4 regions of the Pseudomonas paeninsulae genome follow, and region 3 is predicted to be linked to each of the others. Evidence: riboswitches for the same ligand, from Rfam matches in the RefSeq annotation. Region 3 holds a riboswitch; each other region holds the start of a gene.
What was found. A riboswitch is a leader RNA that binds a small molecule or an ion and turns the genes downstream of it on or off. The one in region 3 is predicted to bind cobalamin.

Region 1 (3,993 bases), 250 kb from region 3:
TTGGCATCGCGGTGGCAGCTTCATCCATTGATCTCCAGAAGTAGGTGGCGCTGCCGGCAGGCTCAAAGCGCCTGGTAGCGCACGCTCAGGTAGACCGCCTGGCCGGGCTGGTTATAGCCCTGGGCGGTCTCGTAATCGGCATCCAGCAGGTTGGCCACGCGGGTCTGCAGGCGCCATTCTGGGCTGAGGCGGTATTCGCCGCGCAGGTCGAGGGTGGCGAAACCGGAGAGCTCCTTGGTGTTGGCCAGATCGTCAAAGCGCTGGCCCTCGGCATGCAGGCTGGCGCCGATGCTGAAGGCGCCGAGGCGGCGATCCAGATCCAGGTTGAACAGCCGCTTGGCCCGGCGCGCCAGCTCGTTGCCGTCGTTGGCCCCGGAGGAACGGTTCTCCGGCTCCAGCAGCGTGTAGTTGGCATTCCAGTCCCAGCCGAGCAGTTGGCTGCCGAGCACCAGTTCGACGCCGCGAATGCGTGCGGCATCGACGTTGGCCGGCGCCATGATGCTGGCGTCGTAGGCGATCAGGTCGTCGATGCGGGTGCGGAAGGCGTTGACCGACCAGTGGCCCCAGGCATGCTGGCCGAGCAAACCGGCCTCCAGGCTCTGGGAAGTTTCCGCCTGCAGATCCGGATTGCCATAGCCGGGGTAGTACAACTCGTTGAAGGTCGGCGCCTTGAACGCCGTGCCGTAGCTGAGAGTCGCGCGCAGCCAGTCGCTCAGGGCATAGCCGTAGCCGAGGTTGCCGGTGTCGTGCCGGCCGAACTGCTGATTGTCGTCGCGGCGCAGGGACAGCTGCCAGTCATGCCGACCGACTTCGCCGAGGTACTGCACGAAGGCGCCGGTGTTATCCCGCGAGTCTTCGGCGTAATCGGTGCTGCCGTTGACCTCGTCGTGCTGGTAATCGGCGCCCAGGGTCAGGGTATGGCCGGGCGCCAGGCTCAGGTCGTTCTGCCAGCTGAGGCTGTCGCGACGGCTGTCGAAGCGCGAATAGAAGTCGCCATCCTGGAACGCATCGGACTTGTCCTCGCTGCGTCCGGCCTGCAGGGTCACCTGCCAGGGCTCGAGCGGGGCGAAACGCGCGCGGGTGCCCAGCACATTTGATTCGCCATCGGCATGGGCGCGGAAACCGGCAGTGCGCTTGCGGTTGACCTGGTCGTAATCGTTGTGCGATTTGGCCCGCAGCAGGTTGGCGTCCAGCTCCAGGCCGTTGGCGAAGCGATAACCGGCGCTCAGCGCGGCGGACAGGTTGCGATAGCCGTCGGCATCGTCTTCGTAGCCGCTGGTGGCCGCCGACTTGACGTTGATGCCGTCGGTGTCGGCGCCACTGAGGGCCAGGCTGTACCAAGCGTTATCGGTGCCGCCGCTGACCCCGGCACTGCCGTTGTAGCTGTCATGGGTACCGTAACCGGCGGAGAAAAATGGCTTGGCGCCTGCGCCGGCGCCCTTGCGGGTGAAGATCTGAATCACCCCGCCGATGGCTTCCGAGCCGTACAGGCTGGAACGCGGCCCGCGCACCACCTCGATCCGCTCGATCAGCTCCAGCGGCAAATCCTGCAGGGCCGCGCCACCGGACGTCACCGAACCGACCTTGATGCCGTCGATCAGCACCAGCACATGGTCGGATTCGCTGCCGCGCATGAACAACGCGGTGGTCTTACCCGGGCCGCCGTTGTTGGCGAAGGACACGCCCGGCACCTTCTTCAGCAGCTCGGGCACGGAAGTCGCCTGGCTCTGCTCGATCTGCGCACGGTCGAACACCGTCACCGCGGCCAGGCTCTGCTCGGCAGTCTGTGCAGTACGGGTAGCGGTCACCAGAAGGTCGTCGAGACGAGTGTGTTCGCCCGCCTGGGCCAGGGGCACGCAGGAAACGGCGCACAGCAGCAGGGTTGAGGGCTTGATTGGAAGGGAATTGCTCATCGCGTTCTAGGCTCCGCCGCCCCACCCGGGCGATCTTGGCTGAGTAAGACACGCGGAGAACCAGCGGCGAATGCACTGCACAACGGCGCAGCCCACACGCCAGACAACGCCCTCCGCGATGCCATGGACTGCGACAGGCCGGTCTCCGGGCTTACGAGCGGCGCGCGAAAATGCGCAATCCCACCAGACGCACCTTCCCATGCCGAAGCACAGTGGTTGAAAAAGCGCTGGTTTGACTCGTCTACCGTTGCGGGGGCAGCGTCGGAATGGTTGGCGTAAACACGCGCAACGCACCGACTTCCCTGTTTACTCGCGGCCATGGCCGCGGGTCACCTGAAGCAAGAGGCGCGAGTGTAGATATTTCGGGCGGGCCGTCAATGCGCCGAGCGACCCCGGGCGTTCAGGCCACGACCACTGCGGCAATCGGTCGCTCACTGGCCGATCAGGATCAGCTTGCCGGTCTGCGGATCACGGTAGACCTGGCCGACACTCTCCAGTCCGGCGCCGTCCTGGCCCTTGAGGCTGTCCGGCAGGCTCGGCAGTTCTCGCCCGCGCTCCACCGGCAGCGGCTGGCGCTGTGCCTCGAGCCGCTGCAGCAGGTCGGTCTGCGCCACCAGGGCGGCGATCAGACCGCAGGCGAACACCAGCACCACGTCGACCAGGTTGGCCAGCGGTCCGAGCGGATCGTCGTCGCCCTCGGCGAAACGGTTAGAGCGCCAGCGCCGGCTCATCGGCCTGCTCCTCGGCCGCCATGGCCTCACGTCGATCCAGCAGCTCGTCGTACCAGCGTCGGCGCAGGCGGCCTAGGCCGAAGCCGATCACCCCGGCAAGCAGGCCGAACACCGTGGTGTCGAAGGCCACCCGCATGGCCACGCTGAGAATCTGCACATTGCCCTCGCCGAGGGCTGCCAACCCAGGGCCGAGCGGGATCAGCGTGCCCATCAGGCCGAGCATCGGACCGATGCGGGCGATCAGGTCGGCGCGCTCCAGGCGCTTGCGCGCGCGCCGCTCAATTTCCGCCAGTGGCAAGCGTTGCCAGCGCGCCAGGCCGCCGCAGCGTTCGCCGACCGCCACCCCGCAATCCCATACCGCCAGCGTCAGCAGGCCGAACAGACCGAGGGTCACCGGTTGCAGCAACCAGCCGACCAATAGATGCAGCCAGGTGAATAGTTGACTGTCGAACATGCCTAGAGCCCTCCACGGGAATGATGGCCGCGGCCACGCCAGATGCCCAGGCCCAACAGGCCGGCCAACAGCAGGACGCCAAGCCAGAGTTGCCGATCCGGCGCCTGCCCGGCACCTTCTGCCGCCTCTGCGGCGGCTGGCTGTTGCGCTTGCGGCGGCTGCGCCGCCTGGATTTCGCTGACCGTGCTGGGTGCCTGCTGCGGCCGGGCCTCGATCTGCGCCGCCTGCAGGCGTTGCTGCAGGGCCGCGCGCAATTCGGCCGGCAGTTGCGGCAGCAGCCATTGCAACATCGGATGATCCGGCCGGGTATGGCCGCTGCCGGGCAGGCCGTGCTCGACCACCAGACGGGCGAACTGCTCGCCGAGCTGCTGCACGGTGGCCTGATCGGCCTGCCAGAACTCCTTGTGAATCGCCACCAGCATGATCGCCAACATGTTGCTCTTCACGTGGACGTTATGGCCCTGTTCGAGGAAGCGGTCGAGACCGATCTCGTATCGGTCATCGATATACACCGCCTTCACCTCCTCCCAGGCGCTGTCCTTGATGATCTCGGGGTTGGTCACCTGCCAGCCCCAGAGGTATTCGAGGAACTCGCTGCCCATGGTGCGTGCACCGGCGTAGTCGTGCTGCATCAGCGCCTCGATCCAGGCCGGGTTGAGGAAGCGCCCGCGCAGTTCGCCGAGCAGCGCCTGCTGCAAGGGTTCCAGGCGCACGCGGGTAGGGTCGTTGTGCCAGCTCACGTAGTTTTCCGGGGCGACGCCGGCGATCTGTTCCACCGCCAGGCTCAGGCCGCCCAGGTAATCGAAGGCGTCGTTGTTGTCCAACAGGCCGTAGAGGTTGCTGGAACGCCCGAGGTAGGTGCGGCGAACCTGCTTGAGGTTGTCACGGAACACCT
Region 2 (3,993 bases), 240 kb from region 3:
CCAGCTGCCGCTGCCGTGAGCCAGGCCGAACACCAGCAGGGTGGCGAGGAACGCCCCGGCAAAGGCCGAACCGGAGATCAGCGTCCCCCCCAGGCCCGCCAGCATGGCGAACAGTGCGCCCACCGCGGCGCCGCCGGACAGGCCAAGCACGTAGGGGTCGGCCAGCGGGTTGCGCAGCAACACCTGCATCAGCGCCCCGGCCACCGCCAGCAAGCCGCCGGTGGCGAAGGCCGAGAGGGTGCGCGGTAGGCGCAGCTCGAAGATCAGGGTGCGCTGCAGCTCGCTGCCCTGTCCGCTCAGCGTTAGCAGCGCGTCGCTCAGACTCAGGGCGCTGCTGCCGACGCTGACCGACAGCAGCATGGCGGCCAGCGCGACCAGTGCGAGCAGACTCAGCAACCCGCCGAGCGAGCGCAAGGGGCCGGCGCGATGCTGGCCGGCAGCGGATTCAGCGCCGTGCACGGCTGGTCTCCAGGCTTTCGCAGAGTAACCGGGCGCCCTCCAGCAGGCGCGGCGTAGGGCGCTGCACCAGCGACGGCGGGATGAAGAACAGATTGTCCTGCTGCACCGCCTGCAGGCTGGGATAAGCCCGCCACTCGGTCAGCCAGTAGCGGTTCTCCTCGCCCATGCCGCCGGCCAGGATGACCTGCGGATTGGCGATCAGCACCGCTTCGATATCGATGCGCGGAATCTGCCGCGGCAGCTCGGCGAAGACATTGCGCCCGCCACACAGGCTGATCACCTGGCCGATCAGGTGGCCGTCGTTGACCGTCATCAACGGCTTGTTCCAGACCTGATAGAACACCGTCACGGGCTCGGCCTCGCGGTATTGTTCGGCCAGTGCGGCGATGCCGCGACGCAGGTGTTCGGCGGCCTGCTGGCCCACCGCTTGGCTGTCGGTCAGCCGCGCCAGGCGCTCGATGGCCCGCGCTATGCCTTCGATGTTTTCCGGTTCGAGATAGAACACCGGCACGCCGAAATCTTCCAGGGCGTCTAGCTGCTCGGCGGGATTGCCGCTGCCCCAGACGATCGCCAGGTCCGGCTGCAGGGTCAGCAGCCGTTCCAGATCCAGGCGGCTGTGGCTGCCCACCGACGGCAGCGTCCGGGCCTCGGGTGGATAGTCGCTGAAGGCCACCACGGCCACCACGCGGTCGCCGCCGCCCGCCGCGAAGACCAGTTCGGTGGCCCCCGGCGACAGGCTCGCGATGCGTTGCGCGGGCGTTGGCAGGCAGACCTCGCGCTGCGCATCGTCAACCACGCAGATGGGGGCCGCCAACAGCGTCGGCGCCAGCCCCAGCAGCGCGGCTGCCAGGCCGACGCGGCAGGTCGAGAGGCCGCGTTGGCGGGCGAATGATAGGTACATGTTCTCCCCCCTGGTGACGCGCAGACTCTCGCCGCGATGGCGTCGGTGGCCCGCGAGTGAGCGCAAGCTAACAACCGGCCGGGACAGGGTCAATGTCGATCTGCGGCACGGCGGCACTATTCGAAGTCGCGCTGTCGAAAGCGACCCTCAGCCAACCGAGTGCGACGCTGCGGCCCGGGTAACCCTGCCAGGGCATGCCCGTAGCGGCGCCATTGCGGGCCGATTGCCTGGCGCCGGGTCGCCGCGTCGTTGTGCGACTGCCCGGTGTCGCACGGCGCATAGACGTTGCCGGCATGAGCCTCTAGACTCGCGCCTCTTGCTTCAGGTGACCCGCGGCCATGGCCGCGAGTAAACAGGGAAGTCGGTGCGTTGTGCGTGTTTACGCCAACTATTCCGACGCTGCCCCCGCAACGGTAGACGAGTCAAGCCAGCGCTTTTTCAACCACTGTGCTTTAGGCGTCTGTCGGACTTAACCCTGTTCTGCTAGGAACGGTTAAGCCCGACAGTCTCCTCGCATGGGAAGGTGCGTCTGGTGGCATTGCGCATTTTCGCGCGCCGCTCGTAAGCCCGGAGACCGGCCTGTCGCAGTCCATGGCATCGCGGAGGGCGCTGTCTGGCGTGTGGGCTGCGTATTTCCTGCGGTTCGTGCGTTGCCTCTCTGCGCCTGCCTTTCCCTGCCTGGGTCGCACGGGTGAGCGCGACGGAGTCACGACAACATGAGCAAATCCCTTCCGCCGCCGGTAGCGCTCGCGCTGCGCGGTGTGTCCCTGATCCGCCGCCTGGCGCTGGCCGCCCTGCTGGCGCTGACGGCGCCGCTGGCCGGCGCAGCGCAGATCAACGCCATCGTCTCGCCCTACAGCGCCGCCGAATTCGCCGCGGCAGTCGCCCAGTTCCAGGGCCAGCACCCCGGCCAGCGGGTCAGCGCGCGCACCCCCGAACAACTGGGCGAACTGGACGATGCCGCGCTGGCCGAATGGCTGGACGCCGGCCAGGTGCTGTTCGGCGCGGGCCTGTTTGGTGCCGAGGTGGAGCGCCTGCGGCCCATGTTGGCCGCGGCGGCCCCGGCCGATCTGTTCATCCTGCACAGCGAGCAGGATCTGGTGCAGCTCAGCCGCAGCCGCGGTCAGGCACTGTTCGCCTCCCGCGAGCAGGCCGAGCGCCTGGGCGCGGCCAAGCCGGCGGACGATCTGGCGCAGTGGCTGGCGCAGCAACAGCGCTCCCATCCGCAGCAGGCCGACTGGCTCAGCGCGCGCAGCTACTGGCTGGCCGGTGGCAACGATAACATTGCCGCGCTGCTCGCCTGGCTGGCGGCGCGGGTGGATGCGACGGTAACGGCCGAGCCGGCCAAGGCGCGGCCGCCGCTGCGCTTCTATCAGGACGGGCAGATCCGCGCGGCCGAGCAGCTGCATTGGCAGGGTCAGGCACTGGTGGCGATCATCGACCACGGCCGGGCCGACCGCGCCGGCGACCGGGCGCTCAACGACGCCCTGTGTCAGGCGTTGGGCGAGGCCGGGCTGGCCTGCGTCAGCCTGTTCGCCAACTGGGGCGCGGGTTCGCTGCAGGCGGTGCGTTGGCTGCAGGAGGCCGAGCACCCGCCGCTGGTGGCGATTATCGCCCTGCAGGATTTCGTCATCGGCGGCGGTGAGCACCGTGAGCAGGTCAGCGAGCTGTTCGCCCAACTGGATGTGCCGGTACTCAAAGGCCTGCGCATGGAAGGGCGCAGCGAGGCGGTCTGGCAGCTGTCCAGCGACGGCCTGGCGCGCGACAAGCTGCATTACCAGATCGCCATGCCGGAGCTGCAAGGCACCAGCCAGGCCATGGTGCTGGCCGCCTGGCACGAGCAACAGCTCGACCCGCTGTCCGGCATCCGCTTCGGCATCGGCGAACCGCTGCCGCAACAGGTCGCCGCCCTCAGCGCGCGCATCCAGCGCTGGTGGCATCTGCAGCGCACGGCGAATGCCGACAAGCGCCTGGCGATCGTCTATTACAACCACCCGCCGGGCCGCCACAATATCGGTGCGGACAACCTCGACGTGCCGCAGTCGCTGCTGCATATCCTCCGTCGCCTGCAGGCTGAGGGCTACGACACCGGCTCGCTGCCGGAAAGCCCGGCGGCGCTGCTCGACCTGTTGCAGGAGCGCGGGATCAACCTGCCGGAGCAGGGCGATGCCCTGGCCGAGATGGCCGACAAGGTGCAGAGCCTGGGCGGCCAGGAGTATCGCGACTGGTTCGCGACCCTGCCGGCGGCCCTGCAGGCGGAGATGCGCCAGGGCCCGCTGGGCTACTGGAACGCCCAGTTGCACCGGGCCCTGCAGGCCTCGCAACTGGAGATCGCCGCGGACATTCTGGACAACGGTTCCAGCGAGCTGCATCACGTGCTGGACGGCGTCGAGCACCCGGCGCGGGCGCGCGCCTTGGATCTGCTGGCGCAGTTGGAGAGCCTCTACCGGGCGGCACTGGCACAGCCGGCCCAGGCCGACTGGACGCAGGCGCAGGCGCTGGTCGACGCCCTGGCAGCCAGCGGCATCGAAGGCCTGCGCGGCTGGGGCGAAGGCCCCGGCTATGTGATGGTGCACGACGGCCGCCTGCTGCTGCCGGGGCTGCAGTTCGGCAAGGTGTTCGTCGGTCCGCAG
Region 3 (3,993 bases):
AATCAGCCGGATGATTTCATCCAGATGCAGTTCGGCGGTGTTGACCAGCAACTCGGCGCTATGCCCATTGAGTACCGCGGTGGGCACCAGCGAGCCGGCATACAGGATCACCGGGCAGCTGCGCAGCAGGCGCTGGCCCTTGACGGTGATCAGCTCCGGGTCGCCGGGGCCGGCGCCGATAAAGTAGACGGTCATACAGTCTCCACAATGGGGGCGAAGGCGAAGGCGAAGGCGAGGGCGCAGGTGGCACTGGCCGAACGGATCTTGGCGCACAGCAGCTCGGCGCGCGCACCACTCAGGATTTCGGCCTGAGCCAGGGCGCAGGCTTCGGCCACTCCGGCGCTGCCGGTTACCTGCAGGCTCAGCGCGCTGGGTTGGCTCAGGCGGCTCTGGTAAGCGTCCAGTTGGCTGGCCGACAACCACGCCAGCGGCAGATGCAGCTGTTCAGCCAGCTGGCGTAGACCGGGTTCATCGCGCTTGTGCTCGCTGCTGGCCAGGCCACTCAGGTCGCCGGGTTGTAAGCCCTGCAACGCCAGTGCCTGTTCCAGCAGGTGCAGGAGTTGCTCGCGCGAGCAACCGCGCCGACAACCCAGGCCGGCGACGTAGATCAACCGGCGCTTGGCGGTCGTGCCCCCTGCTGGGCTGGCCACGGCAGCGGCTCAGGCGCTCTGCTGGGGGCGCGTGTAGAACCAGGCGGCGGCTAGGCCCAGGGCCGCCCAGAACAGCGCGTTGCTCAGCAGCGAAGCGAGTATGAATTCTTGCTCCAGGGCTGCTGGGGCCAGGCTCGCATGCACCTCAGGTTGCGGCGCGCCGATCAGATGGGGAATAGCCAGTACCAGCAAGCCGGCGATGCGCAGCGCCCAGTGCCGGCTAAATGCCAACAGGCCCAGGCCGACAGCGGTGGCCACAGCCGTGCCGATCCACCAGTACTGGCGCAGCAGCAACTCGGCGGCGGCGCTGCCCGGCAGTTCCGGTGGCAGGCCGGCGGCCGGCGCGAGGGAGAAGGTGGCAAAGCCGCCGAGGCCCCACAGCAGGCCCTGCCAGGTTTGGCCCGGCGCGCGCAGGGTGAACAGACCGGCGAGCACCAGGGCGAAACCGATGGCCACCACCAGGTTGCTCAAACCGGTGGCCAGGGTGCGTTGCCAGCCGTGTTCGGGAGACCAGGCTTCGGCGTTGTGGCTATGGCCGGCGGCAGCCTCGTGGCTATGGGCGGGGGTTGCAGCGGCATGACTATGCTCGTTCAGCACGTCTTGCGCCGGAGCGTTGTTTTCATAGCTTTCCGCCTGGAGAATCAGTGGGGTCACCCAAAAACTCTGCAACAGGGTCAGAAAAATGGCGGCAAGCAGGCCAGCGAAGCCTGCCGTCTGGGCGATACGCTTGAACATGGCAGCGGTCTCAGTGGCAGGGGAAGGCGGCGCTGTGGCGGGTATCGTGGGCAGCGTTGTGCAGCGCCTCGATAGGCGAGAAGCCGGCAACGAAGATCAGCGCGGCGCCGAGCAGGCAGCTACCGACGGCCAGCACAAGGCGTTGCGAAAGAGGGAGGGTGACGGCTACTGAAGAAGCGAGTGCGCTGCTGGACATGGTCTGACCTTCTGCTGTTGGGGAAAGCGATGCAGGAGGAACGCAGCAAGGACCCAGGCCTGAACAGGCTCGGGATTCCGGCGCGTACCCGCCCACCGCGGGTTGCCAAACAAGGTTTCAGGCCGGTCTCCGGGCTTACGCAGACTGTCGACTGGACAGTGGAGGGTCAGCCTTCCCAAGCCGTGCGGCTCAGTGGCTATAACGACCCTGAGAACCTATTCAAAGTCTGCTGCGCGTCGGCCCTGCTGCGTTAAAAACAGGCTCGGAATGCTCATTTACAATTCGTAAACTCCGCTTCCTCGCCTATTTTTGCCTTGCATGGCTCTAGCTCGCGAGACTTTGTACAGATTCTGACATGCGCTTACCGTTGCGGGGGCAGCGCCAGAATTGCCCGTAAGGGCGCACTGGCTTCCCGTTTCACCTCGCGCAGTAATGCGCGAGACACCTGAAACAGCTTTTTAGAACATCACGAAGCGGCCCTGCCCGTCAACTGCGGCGATTGACCTGCCTGCGGGCACTGCGTAGCCTTCACCCCCGTCGAGGTTCTTCGGTTTTGCCACCGAAGCTAAGAGGGAACAGGGTTTATGCCCTGGCTGCCCCCGCAACTGTAAACGACTCGTACCCTTGTGTTGGTCTGTCGCCTGAGCGCGACAGCCCGACAGCCACTGCGTCCGCGCGGGAAGGCGAAGGGAATGGCCGGCGAGTATTCGCCAGCCCGGTCGTGAGCCAGGAGACCTGCCTCGCAACGCTTTTGACAACCGGGCGGGGTGCTCCGGTGGTGCATGGCTGGCGCGTTGTATCGCCACGCCTGTTCCCCCTGCCCGCTGGTCTTTCTTTCGAAGCCACGCAGGGTCGCCCATGAAAACGCTCGCCAAACTTCCCGTCACCATCGTCACCGGCTTTCTCGGCGCCGGTAAGACCACCCTGCTCCGGCATATGCTCAGCCATGCAGAGGGGCGGCGTATCGCGGTGATCGTCAACGAGTTCGGCGAGCTGGGCATCGACGGCGAAATCCTCAAGCAGTGCTCGATCGGTTGCAGCGAAGAAGAAGCCAACGGCCGGGTCTACGAGCTGGCCAATGGCTGCCTGTGCTGCACCGTGCAGGAGGAGTTCTTCCCGGTGATGCGCGAGCTGGTGGCGCGGCGTGGTGACCTCGATCACATCCTCATCGAAACCTCTGGTCTGGCCCTGCCCAAGCCGTTGGTGCAAGCCTTCAACTGGCCGGAAATCCGCAACGCCTGCACCGTCGACGCGGTGATTACCGTGGTCGACAGCCCGGCGGTGGCCGCTGGCACCTTCGCCGCCTTCCCGGAACAGGTCGACCAGCAGCGCCAGCTCGACCCCAACCTCGACCATGAGTCGCCGTTGCACGAACTGTTCGCCGACCAACTGGCCAGCGCCGACCTGGTTATTCTCAACAAGGCCGACCTGCTCGACGCCGCGGCCCTGGCTGCGGTGCGTGCCGAAGTGGCCGAGGAGCTGCCGCCGGCGGTCAAGGTCATCGAAGCCCATGGTGGCGAGCTGCCGCTGGAAGTGCTGCTGGGCCTGAACTGCGAGACCGAGCTGCATATCGACGCACGCAAGACTCACCACGATCTGGAAGGGCATGAAGAGCACGATCACGACGAATTCGATTCGTTCCACGTGGAACTACCGGAGGCCGAGGAAGCGCATCTGCTGCAGACACTGAAAGCTGCGGTCGGCACTCACGGCATCCTGCGCATCAAGGGCTTCGCGGCGATTCCCGGCAAACCCATGCGCCTGCTGCTGCAAGGCGTCGGCCAGCGGTTCGACAAGCATTTCGACCGCGCCTGGCAGGCCGACGAGGCGCGAATCACCCGCTTGATCGTGATCGGCCAGCAGCTTGACCACGCCGTCATCGCAGCCGAGCTGCAAGCGGCGCTGGCCTGAGCAGAGTGTGGGAGGGGCTTTAGCCGCACGGGCCGCGGCTAACGCGGAGTGCCGCCCAGCACCTCCTACAAGAAGAGCGATCATGCATTTATTGCGCACCCAGCCCGGCAGCCAGCTGCCGGCCGACAGCATTGCCGACCTTGGCCAGACCCCGGCCGAGTTGGTGATTCTCTGCACCGGCGATTCGCACCTGTCGTTGCTGGCCGAGGTGGCGCGGCAGCTGCCGGCGGATTACCCGAGCCTGCGCCTGGCCAGTCCGGCGCAGCTGGGCAATCACGCCTCGGTAGATCTCTACGTCGAGCAGGTGTTGCAGCACGCCAAGGTGATCCTGATTTCCGTGCATGGCGGCGTCAGTTACTGGCGCTACGGTATCGAGCGTCTGGTCGAACTGGCCGAGCGCGGCGCCCAGGTGATCATGGTGCCCGGCGACGACAGCCCCGATCCCGAGCTGAGCGGCCTGGGCAACGTGCCGGCGGCCGACAGCGAACGGCTCTGGCAGTA
Region 4 (3,993 bases), 650 kb from region 3:
CTGCCGAAATAGTTGGCGAAGCTGTCGTATTTCTTGCCGGTCAGGTTGTTCACCCGCAGCTTGCCGGTGAATTGCTGAAGCTGGTAGCTGAGCCCCGCATTGAATAGGGTGTAGCCGCCTTCGCGCTGTAGGGCGTGGCCGTCATCGCCGGAGAGGTAGCGCGGGCCGATGTAGTTGGCCTCTAGCTGACTGCTCAGGCCAGCGAGCAGCTGATAGCTCAGGCCCAGGCTTGCGGTGTGCCGCGCAACTCCAGGCACGTCGTTATCCTTGAACGCGCCTGCACGGTAGGTGGCGTCGGTGAAGCTGTACTGGCCGTTCAGCTGCAGGTCCGCGCTCAACTGTCGACTGCCTTCCAGCAGCAGGCCGTCGCGGCGAGTCTTGTCCAGGTTGAGGGTGACGAAGTTGACCGGGTCGAAGAGGATCTCGTCTTCAAGGTCCAGGCGGTACAGGCTGAGCTGGTAGCGTTGAATGGCGTCCTGCCACTCCACTCCGCCTTCCCAGGACTCGCCGGTCTGCGGTCTGAGGAAGTCGACGCCGGGCTGGGTAAAGGCGTTGTCCTCGACGTTGGCGAAGCGCAGCACGTCTTCGCGCTTGATGAAAAGGCGGGTCTGCGTATTGGCCTGCCAACTCAGGCCCAGGCTGGTGCTGTCCTCGCGCTCGGTCTGCGAGCTGTTGCGCTCCAGGTTGCGATCCTCCGCCTCGCTGCTGCGGTAGCCGAGGGTCAGGGTTAGCTGCGACCCCAGTGGCTGGCTGAGCTGGCTGTACCAATCGCGCAGGGTCTGCCGCGAACGGGTATCGCCGAAGATCGAGCTGAGTTCGTAATCGCTCTGCGTGTGATCGTGGCCGAGCAGCCACTCGCTGCGGCCCAGGGCGGTGTCCCAGTGGGCGGTCAGGCGCGGGCTGATGGTGTCGACGCGGGTGCCCTGGGTGAAGGGGGTGGCGAAGAGCGCACCGAGGCCGTCGCTGTCGCGCTGGCTGACATCCAGGTCGGCGTCCCAGTGGCTGCCGAGGTTCTGGCGCAGGGCGAACCGATGCACCTGGGTCTTGCTGTCGTTGAAGTCGTTGGGAGTGCCGGCGGCGCGGCGGTCGTTGTGGCTCTGCGCGACGCTCAGGCTGCCGGGGTAGCGCAGCTCGTCGTCGATCGTCTGGTATTCGTAGAGCGCCCAGCCGCGACTGTGGTCGTAGCGCAGGCGACCGAACAGGTTGCTGTAGGAGGCGTTGTTGTTGTCGCGATAGCCGTCGGCATGCTTGGCTTCGCCGCTGCCGTAGAGCGAGAAACCGGCGCCGAGGAGCTGGTTGAAGTTGCCGCGATAGGCCTCCAAGTCGTCCGAGCCCCGGCCGGCTTCGATGTACGCCTGGTTGGTGCTCGGCTGGCGGGTGATGATGTTGACCACGCCGCCGACGGCCTGGTCGCCATACAGCACGGTGCCGGCGCCGCGGATGATCTCGATGCGTTCGATATTGGCCAAGGGCACGCTGTTGAGGTCGGCGGTCTGCTGGCTGGGGTTGTTCAGGCGGCGGCCATCGACCAGCACCAGGGTGTTGTTCGCCGCATTCTCGCCGAAACCGCGCAGGCTCAGGGACACGCGATTGCCATCGCCGAGGGTGTCGCGAATCTGCAGGCCCGCCTGGCCGCGCAAGACCTCGACCAGGCTGTTGGCGGCGCTGTTATCGATGGCTTCGCGGGTGATGACCGCGATGCTGGCGGGGGCGGGCTGTTGCAGCGGCGTGGCACGGGTGATCACCAGCGGCGGCGCCTGATAGGGCGCGGGCGATTCGCTGGCCAGCAACGTGCCGGGTGCCAGGGTCATGGCCAAGGCCAGGGGGGAAAGCTTCATCGATCAATCCTCAAAAGGTAAACGTCTTTTGAGGAGGGCAGGGACAAGCACCGGACAAGGAGGCAATAGCCAGCGCTTGACGGTGATGCCCTCCGCAACACCAGTCAGATTGCGTCGAGGCAGGTCTCCGGGCTGCCGACTGATGCTTTTCTCTCCTTCCCAGGCGAACCCAGTGGTGTGTCGAGAAAGCCTGCGCGTGAGCGCTGTCGGTTACCGTTGCGGGGGCAGCGCAGGCGTTGCGGCTGTCGAGTTGACGGCTACGCACCTGCTTCCCTTTTCACGCGGCTGGTGTGGCCGCGACCTCGAACACGTAAACGCCGGCACCATAAGGCACGGCGGGATAAAAGCACAAGCAGTCCTGTGCGCAGACCCGGGAGCAGGTCGCTCCTACGCCTTAATCGTCTGCAGTAGCGACAGACGCTGACGCACCGCCTCCTCGATACCGGCTTGGTCGAGGCCGCACTCGGCGAGCATCTGCGCCGGCTTGGCGTGTTCGACGTAGTAGTCCGGCAGGCCCAGGTGGAGCATCGACTTGAGGATGTTCTCACGGGCGAGGAATTCGCTGACCGCGCTGCCGGCGCCGCCCATGATGCTGTTTTCCTCGATGCTCACCAGCAGCTCGTGGCTGGCGGCCAGTTCGCGGATCAGCGCTTCGTCCAGCGGTTTGACGAAGCGCATGTCGATCACCGTGGCGTCCAGGGTTTCGCCGACCTTGAGCGCTTCGGCCAGTTGCACACCGAACACCAGCAGGGCCACGCGCTGGCCCGTGCGGCGAATGACGCCCTTGCCGATCGGCAGGGGTTCAAGCGCTGCATCAATCGGGGCGTTCGGGCCACTGCCGCGCGGGTAGCGCACCGCCGCCGGGCCGTCGAACAGGTAGCCGGTGGTGAGCATGTGGCGCAGTTCGTTTTCGTCGCTGGGGGTCATCACCAGCATGCCGGGAATGCAGCGCAGGTAGGCCAGGTCGAAACTGCCGGCGTGGGTCGGGCCGTCTTCGCCGACCAGGCCGGCGCGGTCGATGGCGAACAGCACGTCGAGGTGCTGCACGGCGACGTCGTGGATCAACTGGTCGTAGGCGCGCTGCAAAAAGGTCGAGTAGATCGCTACCACCGGTTTGGCGCCGTCGCAGGCCATGCCAGCGGCCAGGGTCACGGCGTGCTGTTCGGCGATCGCGACGTCGAAATAGCGGTCGGGGTAGCGCTCGCTGAAGGCCACCAGGTCCGAGCCTTCCTTCATCGCCGGGGTGATGCCGACCAGGCGTCGGTCCTCGGCGGCCATGTCGCACAGCCACTGGCCGAACACGCTGGAATACTTGGGGCCGCCAACTTTCTTCGGGGCGGCGGCCGGGGCGTTGATCGGGTCCAGCTTGGTGATCGCGTGGTAGCCGATCGGATCGGCTTCGGCCGGGGCGAAGCCCTTGCCCTTCTTGGTCACCACATGGAGGAACTGCGGGCCTTCCAGGTCGCGCATATTGCGCAGGGTGGCGAGCAGGGTCGGCAGGTCGTGGCCGTCGATCGGGCCGATATAGTTCCAGCCCAGTTCCTCGAATAGGGTGCCGGGGACCAGCATGCCTTTGGCGTGTTCCTCGGTCTTGCGCGCGATCTCCCAGGCGCCGGGCAGGCGCGAGAGGATCTTCTTGCTGCCCTCGCGCATGCTCGCGTAGGTGCGGCTGGAGAGGATCTTGGCCAGGTAGTTGGACAGGCCGCCGACATTCTGCGAGATCGACATGTCGTTGTCATTGAGGATCACCAGCATGTTGGCGCTGATGTCGGACGCGTGATTGAGCGCCTCGAACGCCATGCCGGCGGTCAGCGCGCCGTCGCCGATCACCGCCACGCTCTTGCGCTTGCTGCCTTGCAGGCGTGCGGCGATGGCCATGCCCAGGGCGGCGCTGATGCTGGTGCTGGAGTGGCCGACGCCGAAGGTGTCGTACTCGCTCTCGGAGCGGCGCGGGAAGGCGGCGATACCGTCTTTCTGCCGCAGGCTGGCCATGCGTTCGCGACGGCCGGTGAGGATCTTGTGCGGATAGGCCTGATGGCCGACATCCCACACCAGACGGTCGTCCGGCGTGTCGAAGACGTAATGCAGGGCGACGGTCAGCTCGATCACCCCAAGGCCCGCGCCGAAATGCCCGCCGGTCTGGCCGACCGTGTAG

Region 1: it holds a riboswitch for cobalamin, as region 3 does, so the genes downstream of both, btuB (TonB-dependent vitamin B12 receptor) here and cobW (cobalamin biosynthesis protein CobW) in region 3, are expected to answer to the same signal.
Region 2: it holds a riboswitch for cobalamin, as region 3 does, so the genes downstream of both, VCJ09_RS00970 (cobaltochelatase subunit CobN) here and cobW (cobalamin biosynthesis protein CobW) in region 3, are expected to answer to the same signal.
Region 4: it holds a riboswitch for cobalamin, as region 3 does, so the genes downstream of both, VCJ09_RS02850 (TonB-dependent receptor) here and cobW (cobalamin biosynthesis protein CobW) in region 3, are expected to answer to the same signal.

Annotation. Positions count from the first base shown of each region.
Region 1 covers NZ_CP141799.1:221,217-225,209, reverse strand. Annotated here, with positions in the region: gene VCJ09_RS00990 (hypothetical protein) at 1-24, opposite strand, end outside; gene btuB (TonB-dependent vitamin B12 receptor) at 63-1,913, opposite strand; cobalamin riboswitch at 2,033-2,265, opposite strand; gene VCJ09_RS00980 (DUF2149 domain-containing protein) at 2,345-2,644, opposite strand; gene VCJ09_RS00975 (MotA/TolQ/ExbB proton channel family protein) at 2,622-3,098, opposite strand; gene VCJ09_RS00970 (cobaltochelatase subunit CobN) at 3,101-3,993, opposite strand, start outside.
Region 2 covers NZ_CP141799.1:215,708-219,700, forward strand. Annotated here, with positions in the region: gene VCJ09_RS00960 (FecCD family ABC transporter permease) at 1-360, opposite strand, end outside; gene VCJ09_RS00965 (cobalamin-binding protein) at 446-1,360, opposite strand; cobalamin riboswitch at 1,667-1,957, shown strand; gene VCJ09_RS00970 (cobaltochelatase subunit CobN) at 2,077-3,993, shown strand, end outside.
Region 3 covers NZ_CP141799.1:5,320,871-5,324,863, reverse strand. Annotated here, with positions in the region: gene cobM (precorrin-4 C(11)-methyltransferase) at 1-195, opposite strand, end outside; gene VCJ09_RS24570 (cobalamin biosynthesis protein) at 192-650, opposite strand; gene VCJ09_RS24565 (CbtA family protein) at 660-1,385, opposite strand; gene VCJ09_RS24560 (CbtB domain-containing protein) at 1,396-1,581, opposite strand; cobalamin riboswitch at 1,685-2,045, opposite strand; cobalamin riboswitch at 2,105-2,338, shown strand; gene cobW (cobalamin biosynthesis protein CobW) at 2,440-3,492, shown strand; gene cobN (cobaltochelatase subunit CobN) at 3,575-3,993, shown strand, end outside.
Region 4 covers NZ_CP141799.1:627,922-631,914, forward strand. Annotated here, with positions in the region: gene VCJ09_RS02850 (TonB-dependent receptor) at 1-1,838, opposite strand, end outside; cobalamin riboswitch at 1,940-2,158, opposite strand; gene dxs (1-deoxy-D-xylulose-5-phosphate synthase) at 2,226-3,993, opposite strand, start outside.